Regions from separate parts of the Shewanella sp. H8 genome, predicted to be linked through region 1. Evidence: predicted binding sites of a transcription regulator. Region 1 holds the regulator's gene; each other region holds the start of a gene.

Evidence for each region. The regulator sigma-54, encoded in region 1, starts transcription at its own class of promoters, with help from an activator protein. The targets are predictions, from matches to a motif close to GTTGGCACGNNNNTNGNNT.
Region 2: ABIS04_RS13035 (flagellar hook-length control protein FliK) is a predicted target of sigma-54. The motif match lies at 7,076-7,094, and genes of this name have one in related genera.
Region 3: glnA (glutamate--ammonia ligase) is a predicted target of sigma-54. The motif match lies at 3,278-3,296, and genes of this name have one in related genera.

Annotation. Positions count from the first base shown of each region.
Region 1 is NZ_CP157213.1:3,807,192-3,817,818, reverse strand. Features, by position in the region: gene ABIS04_RS16645 (HPr family phosphocarrier protein) at 29-304, opposite strand; gene rapZ (RNase adapter RapZ) at 325-1,188, opposite strand; gene ptsN (PTS IIA-like nitrogen regulatory protein PtsN) at 1,185-1,628, opposite strand; partial or broken gene hpf (ribosome hibernation-promoting factor, HPF/YfiA family) at 1,631-1,885, opposite strand; gene ABIS04_RS16625 (RNA polymerase factor sigma-54) at 1,882-3,366, opposite strand; gene lptB (LPS export ABC transporter ATP-binding protein) at 3,509-4,240, opposite strand; gene lptA (lipopolysaccharide transport periplasmic protein LptA) at 4,237-4,818, opposite strand; gene lptC (LPS export ABC transporter periplasmic protein LptC) at 4,805-5,365, opposite strand; gene kdsC (3-deoxy-manno-octulosonate-8-phosphatase KdsC) at 5,362-5,928, opposite strand; gene ABIS04_RS16600 (KpsF/GutQ family sugar-phosphate isomerase) at 5,931-6,908, opposite strand; gene ABIS04_RS16595 (calcium/sodium antiporter) at 6,953-7,915, opposite strand; gene ABIS04_RS16590 (ATP-binding cassette domain-containing protein) at 8,104-8,928, shown strand; gene mlaE (lipid asymmetry maintenance ABC transporter permease subunit MlaE) at 8,915-9,700, shown strand; gene mlaD (outer membrane lipid asymmetry maintenance protein MlaD) at 9,742-10,215, shown strand; gene ABIS04_RS16575 (phospholipid-binding protein MlaC) at 10,226-10,627, shown strand, end outside.
Region 2 is NZ_CP157213.1:3,011,406-3,022,032, reverse strand. Features, by position in the region: gene ABIS04_RS13070 (sigma-54 dependent transcriptional regulator) at 1-499, shown strand, start outside; gene fliE (flagellar hook-basal body complex protein FliE) at 762-1,103, shown strand; gene fliF (flagellar basal-body MS-ring/collar protein FliF) at 1,174-2,853, shown strand; gene fliG (flagellar motor switch protein FliG) at 2,846-3,898, shown strand; gene fliH (flagellar assembly protein FliH) at 4,043-5,179, shown strand; gene fliI (flagellar protein export ATPase FliI) at 5,190-6,530, shown strand; gene fliJ (flagellar export protein FliJ) at 6,536-6,982, shown strand; gene ABIS04_RS13035 (flagellar hook-length control protein FliK) at 7,283-8,809, shown strand; gene fliL (flagellar basal body-associated protein FliL) at 8,906-9,433, shown strand; gene fliM (flagellar motor switch protein FliM) at 9,463-10,491, shown strand; gene fliN (flagellar motor switch protein FliN) at 10,502-10,627, shown strand, end outside.
Region 3 is NZ_CP157213.1:329,603-340,229, reverse strand. Features, by position in the region: gene ABIS04_RS01470 (hypothetical protein) at 1-74, shown strand, start outside; gene ABIS04_RS01465 (DUF2959 domain-containing protein) at 123-770, shown strand; gene ABIS04_RS01460 (Lrp/AsnC family transcriptional regulator) at 922-1,392, opposite strand; gene glnA (glutamate--ammonia ligase) at 1,768-3,177, opposite strand; gene typA (translational GTPase TypA) at 3,655-5,466, shown strand; gene ABIS04_RS01445 (pyrimidine/purine nucleoside phosphorylase) at 5,684-5,995, shown strand; gene ABIS04_RS01440 (DUF4124 domain-containing protein) at 6,103-6,627, shown strand; gene glnL (nitrogen regulation protein NR(II)) at 6,767-7,804, shown strand; gene glnG (nitrogen regulation protein NR(I)) at 7,841-9,253, shown strand; gene ABIS04_RS01425 (cation diffusion facilitator family transporter) at 9,509-10,378, opposite strand; gene ABIS04_RS01420 (Spy/CpxP family protein refolding chaperone) at 10,578-10,627, opposite strand, start outside.

The DNA.
Region 1 (10,627 bases):
CTATTGCCGAGCTGCTAAGCGTACAAATTTAGCAACATTCATCAAATTTGGCATTAATGAGATCGCACACTGCGCTTAGGGCCGCTTCTGCATCTGGTCCTTCAGCTGTCACTGTGATCATTTTTCCAATTCCACTTTCGAGCATTAACAACCCTAGGACACTTGCTGCACTGGCACTTTTTTCATCTTGAATTAAGGTTATATTGGCATCAAAATCAGCGACTAGAATGGCTAACTTTGTCGCTGCGCGGGCGTGTAAACCTAATTTGTTTGAAATACTAACTTGGCGTTCAAGTTTGATCATTGATTCGATCCTATTTTCACTTAGCTGTTACTGCCATTTAAATCCAATTCTCTGTGGCGAACATTCACTGTATGTTTACTGCCTTGTCTAAATCGTTTTGCCAATTGATCGACAATATACACTGAGCGATGTTGACCACCAGTACAGCCAATGGCGATAGTAAGGTAGCTGCGATTGTTACGTTCTAGGTGAGGCATCCAAGTTTCGAATAGGTTTTCAATTTGCCAGATAAACTTATTAACTAATGGCTGGCGCCCTAAAAACTCTTGTACAGGTTCGTCTAAACCAGTAAATGGACGCAGCTCTATTTCCCAGTGTGGGTTGGGCAAAAAGCGTACATCAAACATAAAGTCCGCTTCTGTCGGCATTCCGTGTTTAAAGCCAAAAGATTCAAAGTTAATCACTAACTCTTTATCAACACTGCCTAATAATATTTGCCTAACCTGGTCACTTAATTCGTAAATATTCAGTGCTGATGTATCAATATAATGGTCAACAATTTTTGCGATTGGTTCAAGTAAGCGTCCTTCTAGTTTGATCGCTTCTTGCAGTGAAATATGATTTTTAGATAGCGGATGTAATCGACGAGTTTCACTATAACGTTTGAGTAGAACTTTATCATTGGAGTTTAAAAAGAAGCTGATAATTTCAGTGTCGTGCTCAAGCAGGGCTAATTGATTTTGAAGCACTTTACTTTGCTCATCAATGTTGCGTACATCAACACTGATTGCCACTAAATCATTACTACCTTTGAGCTGTGCTAATAATGTGCCAATAAGAGCTAAAGGCAAATTATCAACACAATAATATCCTAGGTCTTCCAATACTCTTAAGGCTACTGATTTTCCTGAGCCTGAACGTCCTGATACTATGACAAGTTTCATGCAGTGATAACCTGATAAAGTTCTGTTGAGTCGTGAGTTTTACGAAGCTGTTTCAATATTTGCTTGTCACTTAGTTTTTGGGCCATGTTCGATAACGTGCTTAAGTGTTCTTGGCACTGATCTGCCGGCACTAATAAAGCAAATAACAGATCAACTGGTTGGTTATCGATTGCATCAAAGGCAATGGGTTCTTCACACTTAATAAATATGGCAATGGGCTGATCGATAGACGTCAATCGACCATGAGGTATCGCGATGCCATTTCCTATACCTGTGCTACCCACTTTCTCTCTCGCTAAAAGGCTTTCAAAAACCTCTTGCGAAGATAGGGGTGGGTACTGGGCAGCGACTAAGTTGCTGATGAGTTCCAGTACTTTTTTCTTACTGCCCGGGGTGGCACAGGTAGTGCACTCCGGTCGCAGAATGGTACAAAGTTCCATCGTTAGTGTTGTGTATACTTCTGTTGGTGTTTAATTACCTGACGGTTGAGCTTATCGATCAGGGCGTCTATTGCAGTATACATATCAGTACATTCTGACATGGCAAACATCACTATGCCATCTGTGATTTTACTGGCTTTTGATCTTTGTTGTAACTTTTATACATTGAGCGCAACGTTTGCATTATGGCTCTGATCGGAGTGTCGTTCAAGCTTTGAAAATTTATCATGAATATATTCCGTTGCCTTGTAGGTTATAAACTCTTACGTTGGTTAGACGGTGGAATCATCATTGCTTCACGATATTTTGCAATGGTACGACGAGCAACGTTTATGCCCTGTTCAGCCAGAAGTTGGGCCATTTTACTGTCACTCAGCGGTTTTTGCTGGTTTTCTGCAGCAACTAATTTTTTGATAAAAGCACGAATTGCAGTAGATGAACATTCACCGCCATCGTCAGTGCTGACATGGCTAGAGAAGAAGTATTTTAGTTCAAACAGTCCTCGTGGGGTGTGCATGTATTTTTGGGTAGTCACCCGTGAAATGGTTGATTCATGCATTTCTACAGCTTCAGCGATATCATTTAATACCATTGGTTTCATGGCTTCTTCGCCATATTCAAAGAAACCTTGTTGAAATTGTACAATGCAATTGGCCACTTTGAGTAATGTGTCGTTACGGCTTTCAATACTTTTAATAAACCATTTAGCTTCTTGCAAGTGGCCTCGAATAAATTGACTATCCGACGGATTTTTACTGCTTCGCGCCATGGCGGCGTATTGTTGATTAACGCCAATTTTTGGCATGTTGTCAGGATTTAACTCTACAACCCATCGGCCATTTTTCTTTAGTACCGTAACATCGGGTATGACGTATTCGTCATCTACGGCAGTAATTAATAAACCTGGACGAGGATTAAGTGACTGGATTAGGGTGATAGCGTCACGCAACTCGTTTTCTTTTAGCTTTGTTTTACGCATTAACAATCTAAAATCACGCCCGGCAATTAAATCTAAATAGTCTTTAATCAGCAGACGAGCATTATCAATATGGGGGGTTGTGTTGGCATATTGCGCTAATTGGATGAATAAGCACTCGCTTAAATCTCTAGCCGCTACACCAACAGGATCAAAGTGTTGAATGCGCTTTAATACGGCTTCAACTTCATCTAGTTCAACGGTTTCATCGCCCATTGCTTCGAGAATATCTTCGGTACTTTGGGTTAAATAACCTTGTTCATCAACAGCATCAATGATAGCGGTGGCAATTGCTAAATCGGTCTCAGAAAAGGGAGTAAGATTTTTTTGCCATTCTAAATGCTCATACAGACCTTCGGTGGTTTCACCTTGGAATGGCATGTCATCGTCGCGCATGCTCGCACTGCCTGAACCTGACATTGGGGAGGCGGTATACACTTCGTCCCATGTCGTATCCATGGCTAGATCATCCATGGTTTCTTTGGTTATAGACTCTGCAGTGTCAACTGTAGAGGTGTCTTTTTCTTTATTAACGCTGCTGTTGTCACTAAAGTCGGTATCAGCTTGGTCTCGATTTTCTTTTGCGGAGTTTTTTGCTTCTGAAAACTCATCTTCTATTTCAAGCAATGGGTTTGAATCCAATGCTTGTTGGATTTCTTGCTGTAGCTCCAATGACGATAATTGCAGTAAGCGAATAGCCTGCTGCAATTGTGGGGTCATGGTTAAGTGTTGACCCATTTTTAGTTGGAGTGACGCTTTCATTTACCGCTTATCCCTAGATGATTTCCATAAAAATGACAATCTAAAATACTGTATTGATTGTTACATACATCAATGACATTTAACGTTATTTAGTTAACGTTCAACAAAACGAGTTAGATAGTTTAAAAGACCCGTAACTTAACTATAGCTTGAATTGTTCACCTAAGTACACAGCTCGAACTTGTTGATTGCTCAATACTTCATCAGGTGTACCTTCAGCAATTAAATTACCTTGGCTAACAATATAGGCCCGCTCGCAAACATCTAACGTTTCACGAACATTATGGTCGGTAATTAATACCCCTAAACCGCGACTTTTCAGTTGTTGGATAATTTTTTTAATATCAATAACTGAAATAGGATCAACACCAGCAAAGGGTTCATCGAGTAAAATAAATTTTGGATTAGCAGCTAATGCGCGTGCAATCTCAACGCGACGACGTTCTCCACCCGACAACGACATGCCTTGATTATCGCGAATGTGGGTAATGTGGAATTCTTCTAGCAAATGCTCAAGTTGTTCAATTCGTTGGTCGTTGTTGAGCTCTTTGCGAGTTTGCAACACGGCCATAATATTGTCGTGTACAGTGAGCTTACGAAAAATGCTGGCTTCTTGCGGTAAATAACCAATACCTTTACGGGCTCGAAGATGCATTGGATCGGCGGTGAGATCGTCATTATCAATTAAGATCCGACCTTTATCGCTTTTTACTAAGCCGACAACCATATAAAATGTGGTTGTTTTACCCGCCCCATTAGGGCCTAAAAGACCCACTATCTGGCCAGTTTTAACCGTTAAACTAACATCTTTAACAACTTGACGAGCTTTATAGCTTTTAGCTAAATTTTCAGCGGTTAAGGTTATTTGGGTCATTGTTTGTTCTGCTTGTTAACAGGGATTTCAGGGAGTTTTTGCTTCGGCGCGGTTTCATCTTGGAAGTTTTCAGGTTGAATAATCGTGATGACCCGATCTTGTCCCTTACCTGTACTTTCAGCTATCAACTCTTGTGCATTGATATTGTACTTAATTTTGTTACCAGTAACTTGGCTTCCTGATTGCTCAAGCTTGGCATTGCCTATTAATGTGAGCGTGGTGCTGGCAAGATCATAAGTAATTTCGTCGGCACTGGCGGTACCTATTTGGCCGTCATCTAATTCTTGTGAAAACGTTGCCGGCGAACCAGTGGCGATAAGTCTTTTACTGGTGCTGTTTTCGGGGGTAAATGCCCGCAGCTGATCAGCATTGATATTAATCGAGCCTTGAACAATGGTAACCGGGCCATTAAAGACAATTTGATTGTTTTTAATGTCGGCAGACTGGCTTACTGCGGCAATTTTTAACTCCTGCATAAGATCACCTTGTTTAGCCATGGCAGGCAAACTCAGTAGGCAAAGTATGCTACTTAATAACATAACATTGGCGCGAGTGTGGAGACGATTAATGTGGCTCATATTTCCCTTCTACCTGGCTGAGTAGCGATAATTTTTGCGAATTCAAGTCTGCATGTAGGCCTAAGCCTTGAATAATAAACCCTTTTCCTTTGATATACACCATCTCCTGCGAGGTACCTATCATAGTGGTTAAATCCACAGTAATGGCTTGGGTGCTCAGTGATTGTAGGGGTTCTTCTATATCAATAGCATCAATAATAACATTATTTTCTAATATTACTTTGCTGGTATTTTTATTTAATCGTCCTCGGTCTGCACTTAATTGCCACTGTGCTTTACCATTTTCAGGATAAATGAGGTAGATAGGTTTGGTAAAGTGAGTGACGTCAGTAGAAGCATAATGTTCCATGTGCTCGGCACTGACTCGACTTTCTACAAAACCGAGTTGATTAAATTCAGTGGTTTGAAGGTTATTTGCAATAAAATCTGGACGCTCAATTCCGCGAACTTTCACGGCCTCCATTTCACTGCGCTTTATTTGTGCTTGCCAGTATAGTATTAAAGCAAGGCCAAAAAAAACTACAATACCTAGCGTGACTCTATTCATATACTCATACCATGAGCAGTGGCAAATTTATCTTGGCTTAATAGTAATAAGTCGGTCAGTTCACGTAGTGCACCGTGTCCGCCATTTAGGGTCGTTGTCATATGGCATTGTTGTTTTACAAACGGATGGCCATCACCGACACATACTGCTAGTCCTACGGCTTTCATCACGGGAAGATCAACCATGTCATCACCAATGTAAGCGACTTCGTCGGCGCTCACATTATACAAAGACATAAGTTGCTCAAAAGGTTCGGATTTATTGTCAATCCCCTGGTAAATATGCGTAATACCTAATGCCGTCATGCGGTTTTCTACTATTTTGGATTTACGCCCAGTGATCACAGCTACATGAAATCCACTTGTGATGATAGAACGCACTCCGTAGCCATCGCGAGTATGAAAGGCTTTCAGTTCTTCGCCAGCATTACTGAGGTAAATACGGCCATCGGAAAATACACCGTCGACGTCACAGATTAATAGTTTAATTTTTTGAGCGCGTAACCACACATCATTACTGATGGGACCGTATAATCCTTGGCGAAACGAGGTTGATTCTGACATGATTAAATGACTCCAGCTTTAACCATATCGAGCATATTTAATGCCCCGATCGGTTGGTGTTTTTCATTGACGACAATCAATCCGTTGATGCTTTTTTCATCCATAATTTGCAGTGCTTGTGCAGCTAAAATACCAGCAGGACTGGTCACACAGTTTTTGGTCATTACGTGTGCTATCGGAGTGGTTCTCAGGTTCACTTCTGCATCGATGACACGACGTAAATCTCCATCGGTAAATATACCCACTAGCTTATTATCATTATCGACGACTGCGGTCATGCCAAGACCTTTTTTGGATATTTCGTAAAGTGCTTCAGTAATACAAATATCATTATGGACTATGGGTAAATCATCACCTTTATGCATGACATCATCTACTTTCAACAATAATTTTCTTCCCAAAGAACCGCCTGGATGTGACAAGGCAAAATCATCACGAGTAAATCCTTTTGCTTGCAATAATGCAATGGCTAATGCATCACCCATTGCTAACGTTGCAGTGGTACTTGAGGTTGGTGCTAATCCAAGTGGACAAGCTTCTTCTTGAACCTGAATACATAAATGGATTTTGGATAAACGCGCCATGTTGGAGTCTGGCTTGCCCGTTACCGCAATAACCGGAACCCCCATGCGCTGTATCACAGGCATCAAGGTGAGTATTTCACTTGATTCACCAGAATTGGAAATGGCGAGCACAATGTCATTTTTTGCTAATGCGCCCAAATCACCATGACTGGCTTCTCCTGGGTGTACAAAAAATGCCGGTGTACCAGTACTGGCAAAAGTTGCTGATATTTTATTACCGATATGACCCGATTTCCCCATCCCCATAACAATGACTTTGCCATTGCACTGTAGGATGAGTTCACACGCTTGGCCAAACTCAACTGAGTCCACGTATTGATATAAATTATCTAAAGCAGCTTTTTCAATATCAATGACTTTACGGCCCCATTGACGAAATTGAGTTTGATTTACCATGTGAATCTCTCTTTTAACTTAATACTTTACCTTAATGCTCCAATCTAATGAGATTGAAATACAACAATTTGGTACGCAATAAAGGTGATTAATAATAGTGCACCATGCCAACGGGTTAGTTGTTGTTTGGCACCACTAGATAATACTAAAACGGCTAATGCAGTACTGGTACCTAAGACCATATAGAAGTCTCTTCCACTGGCTGAGGCATCTATTTCACCAGGGGAAATTAACCCTGGCAGTGCCAACACTGCAAGAATATTAAATAAGTTGGATCCAACAATATTACCAATGACGAGGTCGTCTTCTTTTTTTAGCACCCCAGCAATACAGGCTGCTAATTCTGGAAGGCTTGTTCCCACTGCAATAATGGTTAGGCCGATGACCAGATCAGATAACCCATAAAACGTTGCAATACCCACAGCGCCATCTACCATCCAACTGGCTGAAACCGGGAGTAATATAATACCGACAGTTAGCCAAATGATAGCATGAAAGGTTGGAACATTTTTAGGGATCTCAGATTCAAGTTCTGTATCTAAGTTATCGGGTGTTTTATCTTTAATCGCTTGCCATATGAAATATCCCATTAGCAGAAAAAGTAACACGATGAGCATGCTACCTTCTGTACGCGTGAGCACGCCATCATGTAAGGTGTAACCAGCGAAAACTGTGGCCGCTAGCATAAGTGGTATTTCACGTTTTAAGGTTTTTGATCCTACGCCAATAGCCCCAAATAAGGCCGTTAATCCTAGAATTAAAGTAATGTTTGCAATGTTGGAGCCCAACACGTTACCAATAGCGGTATCACGCATGCCATCCATTGATGCGGTTGCGGCGACAAACATTTCGGGGGCAGAGCTGCCCATTGCAACAATAGTCAGTCCAATTAACATAGGCGGCAAGCCTAAATTGCGTGCAAAAGCGGCTGCGCCGTAAACAAATCTATCTGCACTCCAAACTAAAATAGCAAGGCCAACAATTAACATTAGGATATTAACTAGCATGTGATTCCGATTGTGGTCATTAATTGCTGAGTATTTTCGCTGGATTTTTATCAAATTGAAAGCATTGAGCAGTAATTGTTCTTGTAATGATATGTCGTTACATGGATATAGTTGTCGCTTAATCGACAATTACAGTACAATTTGCGCTTCAACTTAATTCAAGGAAGGCTGTTATCTCCTCAACGCCAATGTCTGATATGAGTAAATCAAATGAAAAACCTTTGGTAGAGGTTAACCATATGGCCTTTAGCCATGGTTCCCGTGTGATATTTAAAGATATTTCTTTATCGATCCCTAAAGGCAAAGTAACAGCAATCATGGGGCCAAGCGGTATAGGCAAAACTACGCTATTAAAATTGATTGGCGGACAGTTAACGCCTAGCAGTGGACAAGTATTGTTTGATGGTCATGATGTGCATAAGCTTAAGCGCAAAGACCTTTTTCAATTGCGTAAACGTATGAGTATGTTATTTCAAAGTGGTGCAATGTTTACCGACCTTAATGTATTCGACAATGTCGCATTTGCGTTGAGAGAACATTCTGGATTACCAGAAGAGATAATCCGCACCATTGTATTGATGAAGTTACAAGCCGTAGGACTTCGAGGTGCGGCGTATATGATGCCGAGTGAGTTATCTGGTGGAATGCAGCGCAGAGCTGCATTGGCAAGAGCCATTGCGTTAGAGCCTGAAATGGTGATGTATGATGAGCCATTTGCGGGACAAGATCCTATTTCTATGGGAATGTTGGTAAAACTCATTCGTAAATTGTCCGATTCGCTAAAGCTCACTTCTGTAGTGGTTTCTCACGATGTAGATGAAGTATTGGGTATTGCAGATTATGTTTATGTGATAGCAGATAAACAGGTCATTGCGCATGGAACACCAGATCAATTACGCCAGTCTGACAATCCACAACTGATCCAGTTTATTCAAGGCGCACCAGATGGCCCTGTGCCATTTCATTATCCTGCTGAGGATTATCAAGAGGAGCTACTTCGTGGGTGTAATTGATTATGTTGCCGATATTGGGAGTTATGTGCTGAAATTAGTGTCGGGTTATGGTCGAGCTGGCATTATGTTATGGCGTGCAATTGTTCGTGTTCCAAACATCAAAAAAGGTACACCATTAATTATTAAGCAGGTTTATGTGCTTGGTGTGCGTTCTATGGTTATCATTTTAGTATCGGGTTTGTTTATTGGCATGGTATTAGCCCTACAGGGATATAATATTTTAGTCGATTTTGGTACTGAAGAAAGTTTAGGCCCAATGGTGGCCTTAAGTTTATTACGTGAACTTGGTCCTGTTGTTGCTGCATTATTATTTGCTGGTCGAGCGGGCTCTGCATTAACGGCCGAAATTGGTTTAATGAAATCAACAGAGCAATTGTCGAGTCTAGAAATGATGGCGATAGATCCGTTAAGACAAATTATTGCACCGCGTTTTTGGGCTGGTGTTATCAGCATGCCATTACTGGCGATAATGTTTAGTTTAGTGGGTATTTGGGGCGGCTACTTAGTGGGTGTTGAATGGAAAGGTATTGATAGTGGTGCGTTTTGGTCTATTCTGGAAGCATCTGTTGAGTGGCGAAAAGATATTGTTAACAGTTTGATAAAAAGTGTTGTTTTTGGTGTGGTGGTGACATGGATAGCCTTGTATAGAGGTTATGAAGTTCAACCAAACCCAGAAGGCATTAGTCGTGCGACAACCTCAACGGTTGTGCAGGCAAGCTTAGCTGTTTTAGCGTTGGACTTTTTGCTTACGGCAATCATGTTCGGAAATTAAGATTTTTTCATTGTTTAGATTAACTAAAGTGGTTTAAGAGTATGTTGACACGGAAAGTAGAATTATTGGTGGGCGTGTTTTTATTGTCAGGTTTATTGGCATTTTGCGTATTAGTATTCAACGTAGCTAATATTGAAGTGAAATCTAATGACCAGACTTATGCATTAGTGGCTGAGTTTAATAATATTGGCGGCTTAAAAGTACGTTCACCCGTCAAAGTCGGTGGTGTAGTGATTGGTCGTGTGACTGATATTACCCTTGATAGTAAGAAACTAGAGCCGATTGTAACCTTAACAATAGACAAACGTTACAATCAATTCCCCGAAACAAGCAGTTTAGCTATTTTGACTTCTGGGTTGCTTGGGGAACAATTTATTGGCTTAACACCTGGGTTTATGGACGATGACATTTCGATGCTTGCCGATGGGGATAAAGTAGAAGACACACACGGAGCATTGGTTTTAGAAGATTTAATTGGTCAGCTTTTATTTAGTATGTCGTCTAAAGGTAAATAGGAACGCTATTATGAAAACGTTTTTTTGTCGTGTTATTGCTTTAGGTCTATTTGGCAGTGCTGTTATCAGTCAAGCTGCGGTAGCGGCTAATGATGAGGTGAACACTCATGATCCTTATGTCATGATCCAGCAAGTCGCGAATATGACTTTTGATCGATTTAAAACAGATAAAGAATTAATCAATAATGATTTAGGTTACCTAAAAGTCATTGTTCGTGAAGAGCTTATGCCTTACGTTGATTATAAATATGCCGCTTATAAAGTGATGGGGCAGTATTTAAAAGATACTACTGTTGATCAGCGTAATCGTTTTGTTGATGCATTTGAAGGATATTTAGTAGCAACCTATGCGCAGGCATTAACAGAATACACAAATCAAACTGTCGCCTTTGATCCGTCAAGTGACTTTAGT
Region 2 (10,627 bases), 800 kb from region 1:
TTTATACTACCGAATTAATGTTTTTCCGTTAACCTGGCCTGCGCTACATCAACGCCCTGCAGATATTCTACCTTTGGCGCGACACTTGCTGATTAAGCATGCAAAAGCATTTAATATGATTTCTGTACCTAAGCTTGATGATGCTGCTACTAGGCGTTTATTAACCCATCGTTGGCCGGGTAATGTGCGTGAGTTAGATAATGTTATTCAACGTGCACTGATATTACGAGCTAATGATGATATTGGCGTCAATGATATTATTATTGACTCTGCCGATGTGAAGTTGGTTTCTACAGAGAGTATTGATACTGATAAGCCTGTTGACGTAGACGGTTTAGGCGATGAATTAAAAGCCCAAGAGCATGTGATTATTTTAGAAACCCTTAATCAATGTCAGGGGAGTCGGAAAATGGTCGCAGAAAAACTGGGGATCAGTGCCCGCACGTTACGTTATAAAATGGCTAAAATGCGTGATATGGGGATCCAATTACCTGCATAGCAACCTACATAGTAAAAATTGCAGTTATCAGTTTTTTGTTAAGCCTATGATTTAGGAGTCTAATCATTTCATTTCTGCTCATTAAATTAGATTGATACCGCTTTATATACCAACAAATAACCTATTCCATTATGTGAATAGGTTATTTTTGCCTTCCTACTTTCTATCTTTTTCCTGTTATTTAACATCTTGGCATCTAAATTGCTTTAACTCTTTATTAGTTATTATTGTCGTCAAAAAATCGACGAAAGGGAGTTACACCATGCAGATTAGCGCAAATCCATTAATGCAAGAAATGCAGTCACTTCGTGGCGAAATAGCTCCTTCTATTGGTTCATCTATTCGTCCTAACCTAACCCAACAAGTGAATAACACGACGGGAGCTGATTTTAGTCAGCTACTGTCTCAAGCCGTGGGTACGGTTAATGGATTGCAGCAAACATCAGCAAATTTGGCCACTCGTTTAGATATGGGCGACACCACTGTGTCCTTGTCTGATACCGTTATTGCGCGTGAAAAAGCTGGTGTTGCGTTTGAGGCAACGGTGCAGGTACGTAATAAGCTGGTCGATGCTTATAAAGAAATTATGAATATGCCTGTTTAGTGCAAACGTTTTTAAGCACTAAATTACATAACATCATCAGATATAGCAGGTACGTATTGTGAGCACAGATATAATGGTAGGTTCAGATTCAACAGTTGATGACGGAGTCCAGCAAGAGAATAAATCTGGATTGCTTGGCGGTGCAGGTGGTGCCGACATGATGCGTCAAGTGATCATGATTCTGGCATTGGCAATCTGTCTTGCGTTGGCGGTTTTTGTGATGATGTGGGCGCAGGAGCCTGATTATCGCCCATTGGGTAAAATGGAAACCGCAGAAATGATCCAGGTCTTAGATGTTCTCGATAAAAACCAAATCGATTATCAAATAAATGTTGATGTGGTGAAAGTGCCTGAAGATAAATATCAAGATGTAAAATTACTGCTTAGCCGTGCGGGAATTCAAAGTAGCACTCAAGCAAATGACTATTTAAGTCAAGACAGTGGTTTTGGTGTAAGCCAGCGCATGGAGCAAGCTCGCTTAAAGCAAAGCCAAGAATCCAATTTAGCCCGAGCGATAGAAGAGTTAAAAAGTATTAGTCGTGCCAAAGTGATTTTAGCATTACCGAAAGAAAACGTTTTTGCTCGTAATGCGTCTAAACCAAGTGCGACTGTGGTGGTGAGTGTTCGTCGTGGCGGTTTAGGCCAGGAAGAGATTGATGCGATTGTTGATATTGTTGGCTCTGCAGTACAAGGGCTGGTTCCTTCACGCGTAACAGTAACCGATTCAAATGGCCGTTTACTTAATTCTGGTAGCCAAGATGGCACCTCTGCAAGAGCTCGTCGTGAGTCTGAGTTGGTACAACAAAAAGAAGCTGAATATCGTAATAAAATTGAATCAATATTGATGCCTATTTTAGGGCCTGAGAATTTTACCACTCAAGTCGATGTCAATATGAACTTTACCGCAGTGGAACAAACTGCTAAACGTTTCTCGCCTGATTTACCTGCTATTCGCAGTGAAATGACGATTGAACGTAACTCATCTGGTCAAGGTATTGGTGGAATTCCTGGTGCGTTAAGTAATCAACCTCCAATGGAGTCTGCTATTCCAGAAGTAGCAGGTGAGGCTTCTAGTTCTACCACTTCAGGAGACTCTTCAAAAGAAGCCACGCGAAATTATGAATTAGACACAACGATAAGCCATACACGTCAGCAAATTGGTGTTGTACGCCGTGTGAGTGCATCTGTTGCAATTAACTTTAAGCCCGGTCAAGTTGATGAGAATGGCCAAGTATCACGGGTGCCAAGAACAGAACAAGAGTTGACCAATATTCGCCGTTTATTAGAAGGTGCGGTAGGTTTTAGTACTCAACGTGGTGATGCTCTCGAAGTGGTTACCGTTCCCTTTATGGATCAGTTAATTGAAGAATTACCAGAGCCGGATATGTGGGAGCAGCCTTGGTTTTGGCGAGCGATAAGATTGGCTTTAGGTGCACTTGTTATTTTAGTGCTTATTTTAGCTGTGGTTCGACCTATGCTTAAGAAGCTAACAAATCCGAATGGGGTAGAGATGCCTGATGATGTGCGTCCTGGACATGAATTAGCCGAAATTGAAGATCAATATGCCGCAGACACCTTAGGTATGCTTAATACTACAGAGGCGGAATACAGTTATGCTGATGACGGATCAATTCACATACCTAATTTGCATAAAGATGATGATATGATTAAAGCAATTAGAGCTCTCGTGGCCAATGAGCCAGAACTTTCCACTCAAGTAATTAAGAATTGGTTACAAGACAATGGCTAATGAAAAAAAAGAAAAAACCGAAAAAGCGGCAGTTGCGGGTTTCGATCCAGAGTCTGTCACTGGCGTCGAAAAAACAGCTATTTTACTGCTGAGTTTGAGTGAAGCAGATGCTGCGTCAATTTTAAAACACTTAGAGCCTAAGCAGGTGCAAAAAGTGGGCATGGCGATGGCGGCTATGGACGAGTTTGGTCAAGAAAAAGTCATCGGCGTTCATAAATTATTTTTAGATGATATTCAAAAATATTCGTCTATTGGTTTTAACAGTGAAGAGTTCGTCCGTAAGGCGTTGACCGCTGCGTTGGGTGAAGATAAAGCCGGTAATTTGATTGAACAAATTATCATGGGTAGCGGCGCTAAAGGACTTGATTCGTTAAAATGGATGGATGCACGTCAAGTAGCAACGATCATTCAAAATGAACATCCTCAAATTCAAACTATTGTATTGTCGTATTTAGAACCCGATCAAGCCGCTGAAATTTTTAGCCAGTTTCCAGAGAATACCCGCTTAGATTTAATGATGCGTATTGCTAATCTTGAGGAAGTTCAACCTGCAGCATTGCAAGAGTTGAATGACATTATGGAGAAACAATTCGCTGGTCAAGGTGGTGCTCAAGCCGCGAAGATGGGTGGCTTGAAAGCAGCTGCCAATATTATGAATTATCTTGATACTGGGGTTGAAAGCCAGATCATGGAAACGATGCGCGACACTGACGAAGAAATGGCACAGCAAATCCAAGACATGATGTTTGTATTTGAAAACCTTATTGATGTGGATGACCGTGGTATTCAGGCCTTATTACGTGAAGTGCAGCAAGATATTCTGATAAAAGCGCTTAAGGGTGCTGATGATGGACTGAAAGAGAAACTTTTGGGTAATATGTCTAAGCGTGCGGCTGAACTGTTGCGTGATGACTTAGAAGCCATGGGACCGATTCGTATTAGTGAAGTTGAAGTGGCACAAAAAGAGATTTTATCTATTGCTCGTCGTCTCAGTGACAGTGGTGAAATTATGTTAGGTGGCGGTGGTGGTGACGAATTCTTGTAATCAATAACAATCATCAGTATATGGGAGGATCTCTATTGGATTGCTCTCGGTTATGTTTGTATGTTTACCATGAGTGCCACAATATAACGTGATGCCCTGTTGTTTGCTTTGAAACCATGACTTCAACAATATAAGTGATCTATTATGCCAGAATCAAAATCACCTAAAAAGGTACTTAATGCGGATGATGAGCATGAATTTACTCATTGGCAATTACCTGATATTACTCAAGATCGTAGTCAAAGTCCTTCAAATTTATTTGGTAAGTTTTCGGGAAGTCATACATCAGACCCTATGACAGAGCCGAGCCAACCTATGGCTCCACCAACTATGGCGCAAATTGAAGAGATCCGAGCTGCGGCAGAACGAGAAGGTTTTGAACAAGGTAAGCAAGACGGTTATCAACAAGGATTAGAACAAGGGCGTTTAGAAGGACTAGAGCAAGGACATCTTGAAGGTTTTACTCAAGGTGAGCAACAAGGATTAGAAGCTGGTCAAGCAAAAGCCAATGAACTTGGTGAACAACTAAATCACATTATTAATCAATTTGAGCAACCATTATCAATACTCGATGACGAAATAGAAGCAGAGCTGCTTGCCATGACGTTAAGCCTTGCAAAAGCGGTTATTGGCCATGAACTTAAGACGCATCCAGAGCATATCTTATCGGCTTTACGTCAAGGTGTTGACGCACTTCCACTAAAAGAACAACTGGTTAAAATTCGCTTGAATCAAACTGATTCGGAAATCGTGAATCAAAGCTTTAGTGCTGAACAGCTGCAAAAAAATCAGTGGCAGATTGATATTGATCCGACATTATCAAATGGTGATTGTATGCTCCACAGTGTTCGTTCATCTGTCGATTTACGAGTTGAACAACGCATCAATCAAGTGTTTAGCGAGTTAGATGCTCAGTCAAATCAGTTAGCCAAAAATGTAAAACAACAAAAGGCCACTCATCCTCAATACCAAACCACATCAGTCGACAATTTAAGTGAACATCAACACACTGCAGAGCTTGCCGACAGGGATATTGGTAAAGAAATGGATGATGGCGTTAGTGATATGTCTGGCACCGACAGTTCAGTTCAACATCAGGCTATCCAAGACGATGTTACCGAAACGACTGAGTCTGTGGTGGATAAAAAAAGGGATCCACCTTCAGCATCAATTGATGTTGACCAAGTTGTTGCTCCTAATACAAGTCCTGATGTAAGTGACGATCCCGTGCGAGCTGATAAAGCGGATAATATTCAGCCTCCACAGAATGACTTATCTTAAGGAAACACTGATGAGTACTCGTCAACATAAACTATTTAATAAATTTGCGGTACATCATAAGCATGTATTACCGCTGCGACCTGTTGCAAGTGGTCAGTTAGTTAGGGTGGTTGGTTTAACACTCGAAGCCACTGGGTGTCGTGCGCCGGTGGGGAGTTTATGTTCTATTGAGACTATGGTGGGTGAGTTGGTAGCTGAAGTCATAGGGTTTGATGACAAGCTACTTTATTTAATGCCTATTGAAGAGCTAAGAGGTGTGTTGCCCGGAGCTCGAGTTCAACCACTTGGTGAGCAATCGGGATTAAATGTTGGTTTATCATTACTTGGTCGGGTTTTAGACGGTAGTGGTGTGCCATTAGATGGTCTAGGTCCGCTTAATACCGATCAACATGCTGCACGTCATGGTCCTTATATTAATCCATTATCTCGACGCGCGATTACTGAACCGTTAGATGTTGGTGTTCGCGCGATTAATTCAATGTTGACTGTGGGTAAAGGTCAGCGTATGGGTTTATTTGCCGGTTCCGGTGTGGGTAAAAGTGTACTATTGGGCATGATGACTCGAGGATCTAAAGCCGACATTATTGTGGTGGGTTTAGTAGGTGAGCGTGGTCGAGAAGTTAAAGAATTTATTGAAGAAATCTTGGGTGATGAAGGCCGTGCGCGCTCTGTTGTGGTGGCTGCGCCTGCAGATACATCTCCATTAATGCGTTTACGGGCTTGTGAAACGTCCACTCGTATCGCTGAGTATTTTAGAGATTTAGGTTACGATGTTTTATTACTCATGGATAGCCTGACCCGTTATGCGCAAGCGCAGCGAGAAGTGGCGTTAGCGGTAGGCGAGCCGCCTGCCACTAAAGGATATCCACCTTCAGTATTTGCTAAACTTCCACGTTTGGTTGAGCGAGCAGGTAATGGCGGCGCAGGACAAGGTTCTATTACGGCATTTTATACTGTATTGACCGAGGGTGATGATCAACAAGATCCTATTGCGGATGCTTCAAGGGCTATTTTAGATGGTCACATTGTGTTGTCTCGCCAACTTGCCGATTCGGGTCATTATCCTGCTATTGATGTGGAAGCATCGATTAGCCGTGTCGCACCTATGGTTATTAGTGTGGAACATCTAGAAGCGATGCGTAAAGTTAAACAGATGTATTCTTTATATCAGCAGAATCGTGACCTTATTTCAATTGGGGCCTATTCTCAGGGCAGTGATCCTCGGATTGATAATGCAATCCGCTTACAACCCGCAATGAATGCTTTTTTACGTCAGGGATTTAAAGAGCCTGTGACATTTGAAGACAGTCGAGTAATGTTGACTCAAATAGCTGCACAGTGTCAGGGATAACATAAATGACTCGAACTGATCCCCTATTAACAGTACTGAAGTTAGCCACTTCTGCAGAAGAACAGGCGGCATTACAGCTTAAATCTGCACAATTTGAAAAACAAAAACGCCAAGGTCAGCTAGATGCATTGAACAATTATCGTTTAGATTATATGAAACAGATGGAAGGGCATGCAGGAACGACGTTACGGGCAAATCAATATCATCAATTTCATCAGTTTATTCGTCAAGTAGATAGTGCGATAACACAGCAAGTTTCAGCGGTTCAAGATGCCGAAAAGCAAGTCGGTTATCGTCAAGTTCATTGGCAAGAAAAACAACAAAAGCGTAAAGCGGTTGACATGTTATTGGCCCAAAAAGCCAATAAAGCGATGGTACTAGAAGCCAAACGCGAGCAAAAAATGTCAGATGAATTTGCTATGCAGCAATATTTCCGTCAAAAAAAGAAATAGTCTTTCTTAACCTAATCTAAATATCACTTATACTCCGTTCTCCGCATTTTTATTGTTTATCGTCTTTAATTTAAAGATTGTTAGTCAATAAATATTGGCACCTAAATTGCTTAACATTATAAATATAAGTAGAAATCGTCAGTGAAGCGACAGTACATAGCTCACTAGTAAGTTTTACAATGAACTTTTTCATCGTCTTTTGCATCGCCAGAAGACTAATATTGCGCGTATAGAGTTTCATTGACACGTGGTTATTAGACGATAAATTACCTAACTTTGTTTAATTGAGTGGAGCAGATTATGCAGCAGGTCAACAATATTTTACTCGGCGGTAGCAGTAAATCTGCTGATGTGAGTATGAAAGGAAACATGCAAGATGTTGATAATAAATCATTCTTATCTGCTTTAGATCAAGCAAACGAATCCAATCTTGCTACACAACGTAACGCTAATACAACGAAGAACTCGTTTAATACCGAAGTTGAAAAAGCGAATGTCGATATTGGCACTGAGTATTCTTCAGAAGAAAATGCCGATGCGGAAATGATTTTTGCGCAGCTTAATATGGCTGACTCATTGAATAACCGTAATGCCGCCGACGGAAAAGACTTGCCGCTCGGCGAGATGACCGAAGGTGATTTTGACGCGACTCTTTCATCAGCGTCTGGAAACGACGTTGTTGTTAATAATTCTATTGATACGATTGATTTACCAGTTGATTTTGCAACTGCCACAGAAGCTCTTTCTCAGCTCAGTACTGAAGACCTAGATAAGATTATGGCATTTGCCAATTTGTCTTTAGAAGATTTACAAGCGCTAGACAACCAGGCGTTAAATAAATTAATTAGTGAATTTAATTTACAATCACTGGGTGCTGATGCTTCTAATTTAGCCATGATGGATACCTCTGTTGATAGCAAAGATGGTGAATCTGGCGATTTGGTTAATGACGATAAACAAAGTGATATTGATAAGTCGGTGGCCGCAAGCGTAGCGATACCTGGACAGGCCAGTGCTAGCGGTGTAAGTACAGCAAATAATTCATTAAACTCTAGAGTTAATGGTTCGGCAACATCACTTGAATCTGCATCAACAACGACGGCAATTGATCCTAAAACTATTTTAGGAGATAAAACCCGCATTGATGGCAATATTCAATTGGATGCAGATAGTGCCAAAGTATTGGCAAAAGCTGATTTTGCCGTGGTACTGGATTCCTTAGCGGTAAAACGCACTTCAGCTGATGTGTCTGTTAACGTTAATCAAGTTAACTTGGGAATGGATGCATTAGCCAGCGTGAGTGATACTGACAATAAAGCGCTACAAAATCTGAGTAGTTTGACTCCTGCACATAAAAGTGATGTACCACAATTTCAGTTATCGTTAAGAACACAAGGCGAGGCTGGTGTGCAGATGCAAGAGATGATCCAACGCTTTTCTCCTGTGATGAAACAACAGTTAATCACCATGGTGAGTAATGGCATTCAACAAGCTGAAATTCGTCTTGATCCACCTGAGCTTGGGCATTTAACGGTTAAAATTCAAATCCAGGGCGACCAAACACAGGTGCAGTTCCATGTTGCCCAGTCGCAAACCCGTGATATTGTTGAGCAAGCTATGCCTCGATTACGAGATATGCTATCTCAAGAAGGATTACAATTGACTGATAGTCATGTTTCACAAGGTGATGAGGAAAATGAACAACAAGGTCAACCAAGTGATCAACGTGATGGCGACAGCCAATTGGATGAAATTTCAGCACAAGAGGTTAGCTTGATGACAAATCCGTCAAGGAGTTTACATTCAGCTATAGATTATTATGCTTAAGTAGGTAACCTATAGCAATAATATGACTTTTTGATAACAGCTGGTTATTCTGCTACGTCTTAATGTTAACCACTATGTTGATTAGGAGCCACTATCATGGCTGATCAAGAACAAGAATTAGAGTTTAATGATACTGCTGACGGCGGTAAGAAGAAAAATAAACTGATCATCTTTGGTGGTATTGGTTTAGTGGTTGCCTTATTAATTGCTGGCGCAGTGTGGTTTTTTATGGGCTCGGATGAAGCTATCCCAGTTGATGGTGGAGAAGATTCTGTCGCATCTCAATCTGATTCAAAAGATAATGTAGAAGCCGATTATGTTGGAATGCCGAGGCCTTTTTTATTCAATTTACCCGGTGCTGACAGGGCTAGGCTTGTCGAAATAAAAGTTCAATTAATGGTGCGTGGTGAAAATGACAGTGTGCTTGTCCAAAAACATATTCCATTAATTGAAGATGCATTATTAACCACTTTTAGTGCTGCTGATGTGCAAAAGTTGAGTACCCAAGCTGGTAAAGATGAGTTACGCCAGTTAGCGTTGCTTAATGTTCAAAATACGCTACAACCAATAACAGGAAAGAAAATCGTTGAAAAAGTCCTGTTTACTGGCTTTGTAATGCAATAACCAAAAGCATTAACTGCTAAGGCGATTATGTGAGTGATTTATTAAGCCAAGATGAGATTGATGCGCTATTACATGGTGTCGACGATGTTGATGATGATGACATAGAAGAAGATAGTGCTGATGCGCGTTCTTATGATTTCTCATCTCAAGATCGAATTGTACGTGGCCGTATGCCCACGCTTGAAATTGTTAATGAACGATTTGCACGCCATTTGCGGATCAGCATGTTTAACATGATGCGTCGTGCTGCTGAAGTGTCTATTAATGGCGTTCAGATGCTAAAATTCGGCGAGTATGTGCATACTTTATTTGTTCCAACCAGCTTAAATATGGTGCGATTTAGCCCTCTTAAAGGCACCGCCTTAATCACCATGGAAGCACGATTAGTCTTTATTCTTGTTGATAACTTTTTTGGTGGCGATGGTCGTTTTCATGCCAAAATTGAAGGCCGTGAATTTACGCCAACAGAACGTCGCATTGTACAGTTGTTGCTTAAAATTATTTTTGAAGATTATAAAGAAGCTTGGGCGCCAGTAATGGATGTTGAGTTTGAGTATCTCGACTCTGAAGTGAATCCCGCAATGGCGAATATTGTTAGCCCAACAGAAGTCGTTGTTATTAATTCGTTTCATATTGAAGTTGATGGCGGTGGTGGTGATTTTCATATCACTATGCCGTATTCAATGATTGAGCCAATACGAGAATTGCTGGATGCGGGTGTCCAAAGTGATAAACAAGATACTGATATGCGCTGGTCGCAAGCATTACGCGATGAAATCATGGATGTGCAAGTAGGTTTTGATGCCAACATTATAGAACATGAAGTAACACTGCGTGACGTGATGGGATTTAAAGCGGGTGATATTATTCCAATTGAATTACCTGAGCATATTATGATGCGAATCGAGGATTTACCCACTTATCGATGCAAGCTGGGTAAATCGCGCGATAATTTAGCATTAAAAATTAAAGAAAAAATACCGCGGCCAGAGACTGTTAAGTCAGAACTGCAGTTAGTGACTCGCAAAGGCAAGTCGCGTGATATTTCAGATTTATAAGGTGAAGTAAATGAGCACAGAAGATACAGGTGATGACTGGGCTGCAGCAATGGCAGAGCAGGCGATTGAAGAAGCTGAACAGGTTGAGCTTGATGAGTTAGTTGATGACTCTAAACCCATTACTAAAGAAGAAGCT
Region 3 (10,627 bases), 1.0 Mb from region 1:
TTCCATTCATTATTGGCGCACTTTTCCATCTTTGGAGCATCATTGATGCAGCAAGATTTAAATCAGATAGTTAGTCCTTAACGAGGTAATTTTACGCCTCAAACAATAAAAGAGACACATTTATGAGAAAATGGATATCACTTGCGCTACTAAGTAGCAGTTTACTGTTGAGTGGCTGCCAAAGTGCCTATTACGGTGCAATGGAAAAAGTTGGCTACCACAAGCGCGACATAATGGTCGATCGCGTTCAAAGTGCCAAAGAATCCCAAGAAGAAGCGCAGGAACAATTTAGCTCAGCTTTAGAAGAAATGCAGGCTTTATTGGCATTTGATGGCGGTGATTTAGAAGATGCCTACAATAAAGCAAAAGATGAATATGAATCGGCGCAATCAGCAGCAGATGAAGTCACCGACCGCATTGGCAAAGTAGAAGATGTCGCAGAGGCATTATTTGACGAATGGCAGGCCGAAATAGAAGAAATAAGCAAAGCCAGTTTACGCCGCAACAGCACCAATAAACTTAATGAAACTAAGCGATCATATAGCAAGCTAGTTAAAAGTATGCGTCGAGCTGAAGCCAAAATGCCACCCATATTAACCGCGATGAAAGACAATATGTTGTATTTAAAACATAATCTAAACGCTCAGGCAATTGGTGCTATTAAGGGTGAATTTGCCAGTTTACAGACAGATATCTCTAGTCTGATTAAAGAAATGAATAAATCGATTGCCGAATCGAATAAATTTATCGAGTCAATGGAGCAAGGTTAACCATTACCGCAAATATCGACTCAATGCCCTAAAGCGGTAACCTAAAAAATCGTTACACTAAAACGATCTAGGTGCTGCTTTGGGGTAATTAAAAATCGTCAGATATCCGTTATCTCGATATATAATAGACTGAGATACAATAAACCTAAAATTAGTCGATTGGTGATTCGTCCATGGGCAAAGCCGTACGGCTAAAAACTTGCCTTAATACCACAGTGGTTTCAATACTGGCGACAAACTTGAGGTTACCGAGTGATTTTTTGATAAAGTGTTGATAAGAAACTAAGTCTTTAGAGACTATTTTTAATAAATAATCATAAGCCCCAGTGACCACAGCACATTCCATCACTTGAGGGAGTTGCGCCATTGTTGACTCAAACAATGCTGTCGACTGATCTGTGTGTTCAGTTAAGCGTACCGATGTATAAACTACAACATTCAACCCGACTTTAAGCGGATCAACTTGCGCACCATAGCCCAAAATCACTTTATCTTGTTCAAGTTTTTTTACCCTGCGTAAACAAGGAGTATCTGACATATTAACCTTGTCGGCTAACTCAGAAATAGCAATTCGACCATGACGTTGTAAAATATCTAATAGTTTGAGATCTTTCTTATCCATTGAACATATCGCTTTTTAGTGAAAGACAAATGAGTGATTAAGCATATAAATATCATATTTATGAGTGAATTCCTCTACAAACTTATCATACTATTAATTTATTCAATGAGATGCCCTCTCACTAATTGCAATAAAGCTGTCAATGGTTGAAGCCTTAGAAGACTACGCAATAAAAAATGGAATGCTTAAATGGCATGTAAATCATGACCTCTACATATTCATAAGATAAATAAAATATTGTATTAATTGAAAATAAACCTATCCCAGTAATAGCCAAATATACTTTTAATCATCAAATAAAAAACCCGATAAAGACTTATCGGGTTTTTTTATTTACTTGCCCTATATAAACTAGGGCACTACTAAGCTTAAGAATTACAAGCTGTAATACATTTCAAACTCAAGTGGATGAGTCGTACGTGAGACACGCTCACACTCTGCTGTTTTAAGCTGAATATAAGACTGAATAAAGTCTTCGCTGAACACGCCGCCTTTAGTCAAAAACTCATGATCCGCCTGTAGATTTTCCAGTGCGTTTTCTAATGACGTAGCAACCTGTGGGATCTCAGCCGCTTCTTCAGCAGGTAAGTCATACAAATCTTTGTCCATTGCTTCACCTGGGTGGATCTTGTTTTGAATACCGTCAAGACCAGCCATTAGCAATGCAGAAAAACCTAAATATGGATTTGCATGTGGATCAGGGAAACGCGCTTCGATACGACGGCCTTTAGGGCTTGGTACCACTGGAATACGGATTGAGGCTGAACGGTTACGTGCAGAATATGCAAGCATAACTGGCGCTTCAAAATGCGGTACTAAACGCTTGTAAGAGTTTGTACTTGGGTTAGTAAATGCATTCAATGCACGAGCATGCTTAATGATACCGCCAATATAGTAAAGCGCGATGTCACTTAGGCCAGCATATTTATCACCAGCAAATAAGTTAACGCCGTCTTTAGCTAAAGACTGATGCACATGCATACCACTACCGTTGTCACCTACAATTGGTTTTGGCATAAATGTCGCTGTTTTACCATAAGCATGAGCCATGTTATGAACAACGTATTTTAGAATTTGGATTTCATCAGCTTTCTTAGTCAATGTATTGAAACGTGTTGCAATTTCGTTTTGACCCGCAGTTGCCACTTCGTGGTGATGCGCTTCAACAACTTGACCCATTTCTTCAAGTACTAAACACATTGCAGAACGTAGGTCTTGTGAAGAATCAACTGGTGCTACAGGGAAATAACCACCTTTCACCATTGGACGGTGACCAGTATTGCCTTCTTCATAGCTCTTAGCAGAGTTCCATGATGCTTCTTTAGCATCAATCTTAACGAAACAACCTGACATATCCGTACCAAAACGGACATCGTCAAATATAAAGAATTCAGGCTCTGGACCAATTAATACGGTATCAGCGATGCCAGTAGAAATTAGATACTGTTCGGCTTTTTTTGCAATAGAGCGAGGGTCACGATCATAACCCGTCATCGTACCTGGCTCTAAAATATCACAACGGATAAGTGCTGTGGTTTCTTCTGTGAAAGGGTCTAATAGAAAAGTTGTTGCGTCTGGCATTAGCACCATGTCAGATTCATTAATGCCTTTCCAGCCTGTAATTGAAGAACCGTCAAACATTTTGCCATCTTCAAAGAAATCTTCATCTACTTGATGAGACGGAATAGAAACATGTTGTTCCTTACCTTTAGTGTCGGTAAAGCGTAAGTCTACAAACTTAACTTCTAACTCTTCAAGTTGCTTTAAAACTGATTCAACTGACATTCTAAGCCTCCGTTAGGGTAAAGGGTTGTCCCTTAATATAATTTTGTTATTCGCCAGATAATGCATCTGGAAAACGAATTTTGCATAATTATCTGCAGTAAAGCGATATTCATGCCACATCGCTAAGTAATTGATTTTACGAAAATGAGAAATACACTTCACACTCCGAACACACCAATTGCACCAATACAGTGCGCAACGAGTTTACTTATGGTGCAATAGTCCATAATAGTGCGTCGTAATTATCTTGGTGTTTTAGCTCTGTCACATTTTAGTATCACACCTTTGTTATGTTTAATATATAAACGTTTCATATTGTTTTTTTTAGGCTTAGAAAGCAATATATTTACAGGTGTTCAAAAATAATCCTATCTACAAAAGCCGCTGTGAAGTAGAATGGCACGCTTTTTTACATTGGCTATAATAGATAGCTTTTGTTAGATCCTTTTTTTTATTTGCTGGTTTAGAGGTTTATCTGTGTTAGAGAATTTACGTAACATCGCCATTATTGCCCACGTTGACCATGGCAAAACAACCCTGGTTGACAAAATGTTGGCGCAGTCAGGAACCCTTGCATCTCGTGGAGAAGCTACTGAGCGGGTTATGGATTCTAACGATCTTGAAAAAGAACGTGGGATCACCATTCTGGCAAAGAATACTGCCATCCAGTGGAACGACTACCGTATTAATATCGTTGATACTCCTGGCCATGCCGATTTCGGTGGTGAAGTAGAACGTGTTTTATCTATGGTCGATTCAGTATTACTATTGGTTGACGCAGTTGATGGCCCAATGCCACAAACTCGCTTTGTAACCAAGAAAGCATTCGCTCAAGGCCTTAAGCCGATTGTTGTTATCAACAAAATTGACCGTCCAAGTGCTCGTCCAGATTGGGTTATTGACCAAGTATTCGATTTATTCGTTAACTTAGGTGCCACTGACGAACAATTAGACTTCCCAATCGTTTATGCTTCGGCATTAAATGGTTTTGCAACATTAGATCCTGATGTAGCAAGCGATGATATGACGCCTCTATTCCAAACTATCGTTGAGAAAGTATCTTTCCCTGACGCTGATGCGGAAGCGCCATTCCAAATGCAAATTTCTCAAATCGATTATAACTCATACGTGGGTGTTATCGGTATTGGCCGTATTACCCGTGGTAGCGTTAAGACTAACCAACAAGTGACTATTATTGGCGCTGATGGTAAGACTCGTAACGGTAAAATGGGCCAAGTATTAGGTTACATGGGTCTTGACCGTACCGAAGTGCCAATTGCAAATGCAGGCGACATCGTTGCAATTACAGGTTTAGGTGAACTTAAAATCTCTGACACTATCTGTGCAGTGAATGCAGTAGAAGCAATGCCACCGTTAACTGTTGATGAACCAACATTAACAATGACATTCCAAGTAAACACTTCTCCGTTCGCGGGTAAAGAAGGTAAGTATGTGACTTCACGTAACATACTTGAGCGTTTACAAACTGAATTAGTTCACAACGTTGCACTTCGCGTTGAAGAAACAGAAAGTCCAGACCGTTTCCGCGTTTCAGGACGTGGTGAATTACACTTATCGATTTTAATTGAAAACATGCGTCGTGAAGGCTATGAATTAGCAGTATCGCGTCCTGAAGTTATTCTCAAAACAATTGATGATGAGTTATGTGAACCATACGAAACGGTAACCGTTGACGTTGAAGAAGAACATCAAGGTACCGTAATTGAAAAATTAGGTGTTCGTAAAGGTGAAATGAAAGACATGCAGCTTGATGGTAAAGGTCGTGTACGTATCGACTTCATCATTCCTAGCCGTGGCTTAATTGGTTTCCAAACCGAGTTCTTAACTGCAACATCTGGTACGGGTCTAATTTATCATTCATTTGATCACTACGGTCCACACAAAGGTGGCGATATTGGTCAACGTGCTAACGGCGTATTGATTTCAAACGCAACAGGTAAAGCGCTAACTTTCGCTCTTTTTGCATTACAAGACCGTGGTCGTATGTTTATTGGTCACGCTGCCGAAGTGTATGAAGGTCAAGTTGTGGGTATACACGCTCGCTCTAACGATTTGACAGTAAACTGTCTTAAAGGTAAGCAGCTAACTAACATGCGCGCATCAGGTACTGATGAAGCACAAGTACTGACGACTCCTATTACATTGACACTTGAACAAGCGCTTGAGTTCATCGATGATGATGAATTAGTTGAAGTAACTCCTAAGAACATTCGTGTTCGTAAGAGATTCTTAACTGAAAATGAGCGTAAGCGTAATAACCGCGGTTAATCAATGAGTGGCAAATTATATTTGTCACACTTGAAACCTAAAAAGCCCAGATGCCTGTTGCATCTGGGCTTTTTGTTAGCGGTGATTTGGAATCAACATGAAAACATTTAACTAGATATTTTACCCAAACCTAGATAAATTCACGTAATATCAAATTTACTCATTATCTGGTTATATAATTAACGAGAATAGAATCATATCAATTGAAGGAGATTATATAAGTATGTTGCATCAAGTGAGTGTCGCGAAACTGGCCAATGTTTATTTTAACGGTAAAGTCGTCAGTAGAAGTGTAGTGTTAGCCGATGGCAGTAAACAAACTTTTGGCGTAGTAATGCCTGGTGAATATGAGTTTTCAACAGCTCAAGGTGAAATAATGCAAGTCATTTCAGGTGAATTTGACGTATTATTACCAGGCCAAACAGAATGGGTAGCTTACGCTACTGGTAGCCAGTTTCAACTTGCACCAAATGTGAGCTTTAGTATCCGAACAGAGCAAATTTCAGAATACTGCTGTCAATATATCTAATCATATTGAGTGCTCATCTCATTACCCACTTCAGCTTAACCAGTTTAAGCTGATTTTTTCTATAAAAACGTCTACTCTATTGAAACGATTGTTTTATGGAGTGGATCATGCGCCTTATCATACTTATTGGTTTGCTATTATTGAGTAGCCAAAGTCTTGCTACTGTTTACCGTTGGGTAGATGACACTGGTAAAGTTCATTACTCAGATGAACCGAAAAATAATGCTGAAGTTGTTGATCTAAATGAAAACACCCAAAATAACATGACAATTAACACGCCTACAAAAATCAATACAACACCAACAACAGAAACCAAAATTAACTACAAAATATCGATTATCTCACCTCGAGAAGATACCACAATTCGTGATAATAACGGTGCGTTTACGGTGTCAGTTAGCGCCTCACCTCAGTTACCTCGCGGAGTATTATTTACTTTACTTGTTGATGGAGTGACTACGGCATCACCTCAGGTATCCAATGAGTTTCAATTAACGGGCATCAATCGTGGTCAACATTCTATTGTTGTTAACGCTGTAACACAAAGCGGCAAAGTCCTTGCATCAAGCTCTCCTAGAAAGATATTCCTTCACCAAGCATCTGTATTTGGGCCGGCAAAAAAGCCTAAGTGATTAAGATAAAATCTAGCTTATTCATTGATTTATAAATTTATGCGTGACTATTTATCTTAGGAAGAGCTTGTGTGTTCCGGGTTGTGCGTCGCACCAAATCGGTGCATTATAATAGTGCAACCCTATACTAGGACGACTAATGGACACAAATAATCTACTAAATCATTTAGTCACAGCAGTGCTGGTAATCAATACCGAGCTCAAGCCGTGCTATGCCAATGCGGCAGCTGCACAATTATTGGGAGTCGGTAACCACAAAATACTTGAACAAACTTTACCTGAGTTATATCAATTAATGGGGGTTGAACCACAATTACTGCGTAATGCCATTAATGCAGGCCAAAGTCTTACCGTTAATACTGCAGCGTTAATTACCCTAGAGGGTCAACACCACACTATTGATATCACCTTAATGCCCATTGAAAATGACACCAATTTAAGCATTTTGGAGTTACGCCAAGTTGATCAGCAGCGTCGTATCCATCAGCAACTTAATATGGACGCTCAACAACAAGCGGCACAATTTTTAGTGCGTAATCTCGCCCATGAAATAAAAAACCCACTCGGGGGGCTTCGTGGCGCAGCGCAGTTATTATCACGCGAATTAACTTCACCCGATCTAAAAGAATTTACCAGTTTAATTATCGAACAGGCTGATAGATTGCGTAATTTAGTCGATCGCTTGCTTGGGCCACAACGTCCAACCCAGCATGCTGAGCACAACATCCATCAAGTAATACAAAAAGTATTGAAACTCGTTGAGATGGCACTGCCTAGTAATATTAACTTAACGCGCGATTATGATCCGTCGATACCCGATATTCAAATGGACCCAGAGCAAATGCAGCAAGCAATATTGAATATTGTGCAAAATGCCATTCAGGCTTTGGAGCATTGTGGCGGTGATATCGTCATTCGAACGCGTACCCAACATCAAGTCACTATTGGAACAAAGCACTATAAAGTAGTACTCGCCTTATCCATTATCGATAACGGCCCCGGTATTCCTGCAGAATTAATCGACACACTTTTTTATCCGATGGTCACGGGTCGTGACGAAGGTTCAGGATTAGGTTTATCCATTGCACATAACATTGCTCGATTACATGGCGGTCGCATCGATTGTGTCTCGGCACCAGGTCATACCGAATTTATTATTAACCTGCCATTACAATAACTAGCATGCCCTTTGTAGGCAGAATGAGGTAGTAACATGAACATTAGTGAACAAGTTTGGATCCTCGATGATGATAGCTCAATCCGTTGGGTACTCGAAAAAGCACTTCAAGGTGCATCACTGTCAACAGCCAGTTTTGCAGCTGCTGAATCCTTATGGCAAGCTCTAGAAGCATCGCAACCACAAGTCATTGTTTCTGATATCCGTATGCCTGGCACTGATGGGTTAACCTTGCTTGATCGCTTACAACTACATTATCCACATATTCCAGTCATCATCATGACAGCGCACTCAGACTTAGACAGTGCCGTGAGTGCATATCAAGCCGGTGCATTTGAATACTTGCCAAAACCATTCGATATCGATGAAGCCATTAATTTGGTCGAGCGCGCACTCACTCATGCAACAGAGCAAATACCACAACCTGTTATTGATACGACGATAAAAACACCAGAAATTATTGGTGAAGCCCCTGCAATGCAGGAAGTATTTCGTGCCATTGGTCGCTTATCTCGTTCATCGATTAGTGTCCTCATTAATGGCCAATCAGGTACTGGTAAAGAGTTAGTTGCAGGCGCATTACACAAACATAGTCCTCGCAAAGACAAACCGTTTATTGCATTAAATATGGCAGCGATTCCAAAAGATTTGATTGAGTCAGAACTTTTCGGTCATGAAAAAGGCGCCTTTACTGGTGCAGCCAACGTGCGCCAAGGACGTTTTGAACAAGCTAATGGTGGTACCCTGTTTTTAGATGAAATTGGTGATATGCCAATTGATGTCCAAACTCGATTATTACGTGTGCTTGCTGATGGTCAGTTTTATCGTGTTGGTGGTCATCAAGCGGTGCAAGTTGATGTACGAATTATTGCCGCAACACATCAAAACCTCGAAGTGCAGGTGCAAAAAGGCACCTTCCGCGAAGATTTGTTTCATCGCCTTAATGTGATCAGAGTGCATTTACCACCATTATCACAACGCCGTGAAGACATTGCCCAACTCGCCAATCATTTTTTAAGCACGGCAGCTAAAGAGATCGGTGTTGAACCTAAAATACTCACCAAAGAAACGGCCGTAAAACTGGCTAACTTACCTTGGCCGGGCAATGTTCGCCAACTTGAAAATACTTGTCGTTGGTTAACGGTGATGGCGTCCGGACAAGAAATTTTACCGCAAGATTTACCACCAGAATTGCTCAAAGACCCAGTAGCAAACCAGCAAAAACAAGCTGGATCAAGTGATTGGCAAACCGCATTAACTGATTGGATTGATGAAAAGCTGGCTGCAGGTGAAAGTGACTTACTCACTGAAGTTCAACCTGAATTTGAACGTATTTTACTTGAAACAGCACTTAGACATACTCAAGGCCATAAGCAAGAAGCCGCTAAACGCCTGGGGTGGGGTCGCAATACCCTAACGCGTAAATTGAAAGAACTGTCGATGGATTAAGCACAAGTATTGCCATCATAATCGCAGTAATGCCTGTGTTGCTTTAAGGTTTGTTAAGCTTTACTCACTTTACAAACCTTAATCCAGTGCAGAATAAACCATATATCTCAAACAGCCATTTTCGCGAGACTATGTTGGATTATCATCCAATCAGTTAGTTGTCATCCCACAAATCTGTATCCAAACAACCGCCAAATAATCAATTAATCCCGCGATAAAGGTTAATAAAAAGCATCGTTCTCTATTCATCATTGATTAAACAGGATCTTGGTGAATAATCACTTCAGCATCATCAAATGCCGCTTTAATCGTAAACTCTGCTTTTTCTGCTATTTTATGAGCATCATGCAGTGATAAGTCACCAGCAAGTTCCATGTGTAATTGAATAAACGTAGTTTTACCCGCTTGACGAGTGCGTAGATCATGAACCCCTTGAACCCGAGGATCTTGTTTAGCTAATGCTTTAATCTTATTGCGAGTATCATCATCGAGTTCCCTATCGAGTAAGCTTTGAATGGAACGATAACTCAAACCAATGGCTTGATTGCCAATAAACAACGCGATAAATACAGCAAATAGACCATCAGCCCACCACCAACCATATTGCGCTAATACCAAGGCTAATAAAACCGCCGCATTTAATAACAAATCAGATTTATAATGCAGTGAATCAGCTTCAACCACAGAACTGTTGGTTTTCACCAAAGCGTGACGTTGCAGTAACACTAAGGTAAATGTCAGTACTATCGCAATAATAGACACCACTATGCCACTCATCGGATTGGTTACCGGAACAGGGTTAATTAACTTTTCACCGCCATAAAGCAAAAGTAATGACGCTGATCCTAAAATGAATGCAGCTTGGGCCAACGATGCTAACGGCTCAGCTTTACCATGGCCATAGCGATGATCTTTATCTGCTGGCACAATGGCATAACGAATCGCGATAAAATTAACAATCGACGCCAACGCATCAGCAAATGAATCTGTTAACGACCCCAGCATACTGGCCGAGCCTGAATAAAGCCAAGCGATTAACTTAATGACAATAAGGCACAGTGCCGTAGCGATTGATGCTCGACTGGCTAACTTGACCCAAAAGTCATATTCAGAAGTTGTAGACATAGTGAAGTTATCAGCTCTTTAGCTTGGTAATAAACAGCCTTTACTATAGCAAGTTCGTTGCTTAATGAGGATAAAGTTTACTAAAGTAACCGTTTGTTATATGCAATATGTGACCATTAGCAAACTTGCATAAACAAAAAAGCCGTTACCACAAGGTAACGGCTTTAAACGATTATACTTTATAACCATGCGCTAACGATTAATCACGAGACTTATGGCCTTTGTCACCTTTACCAAACTGAAACTTAT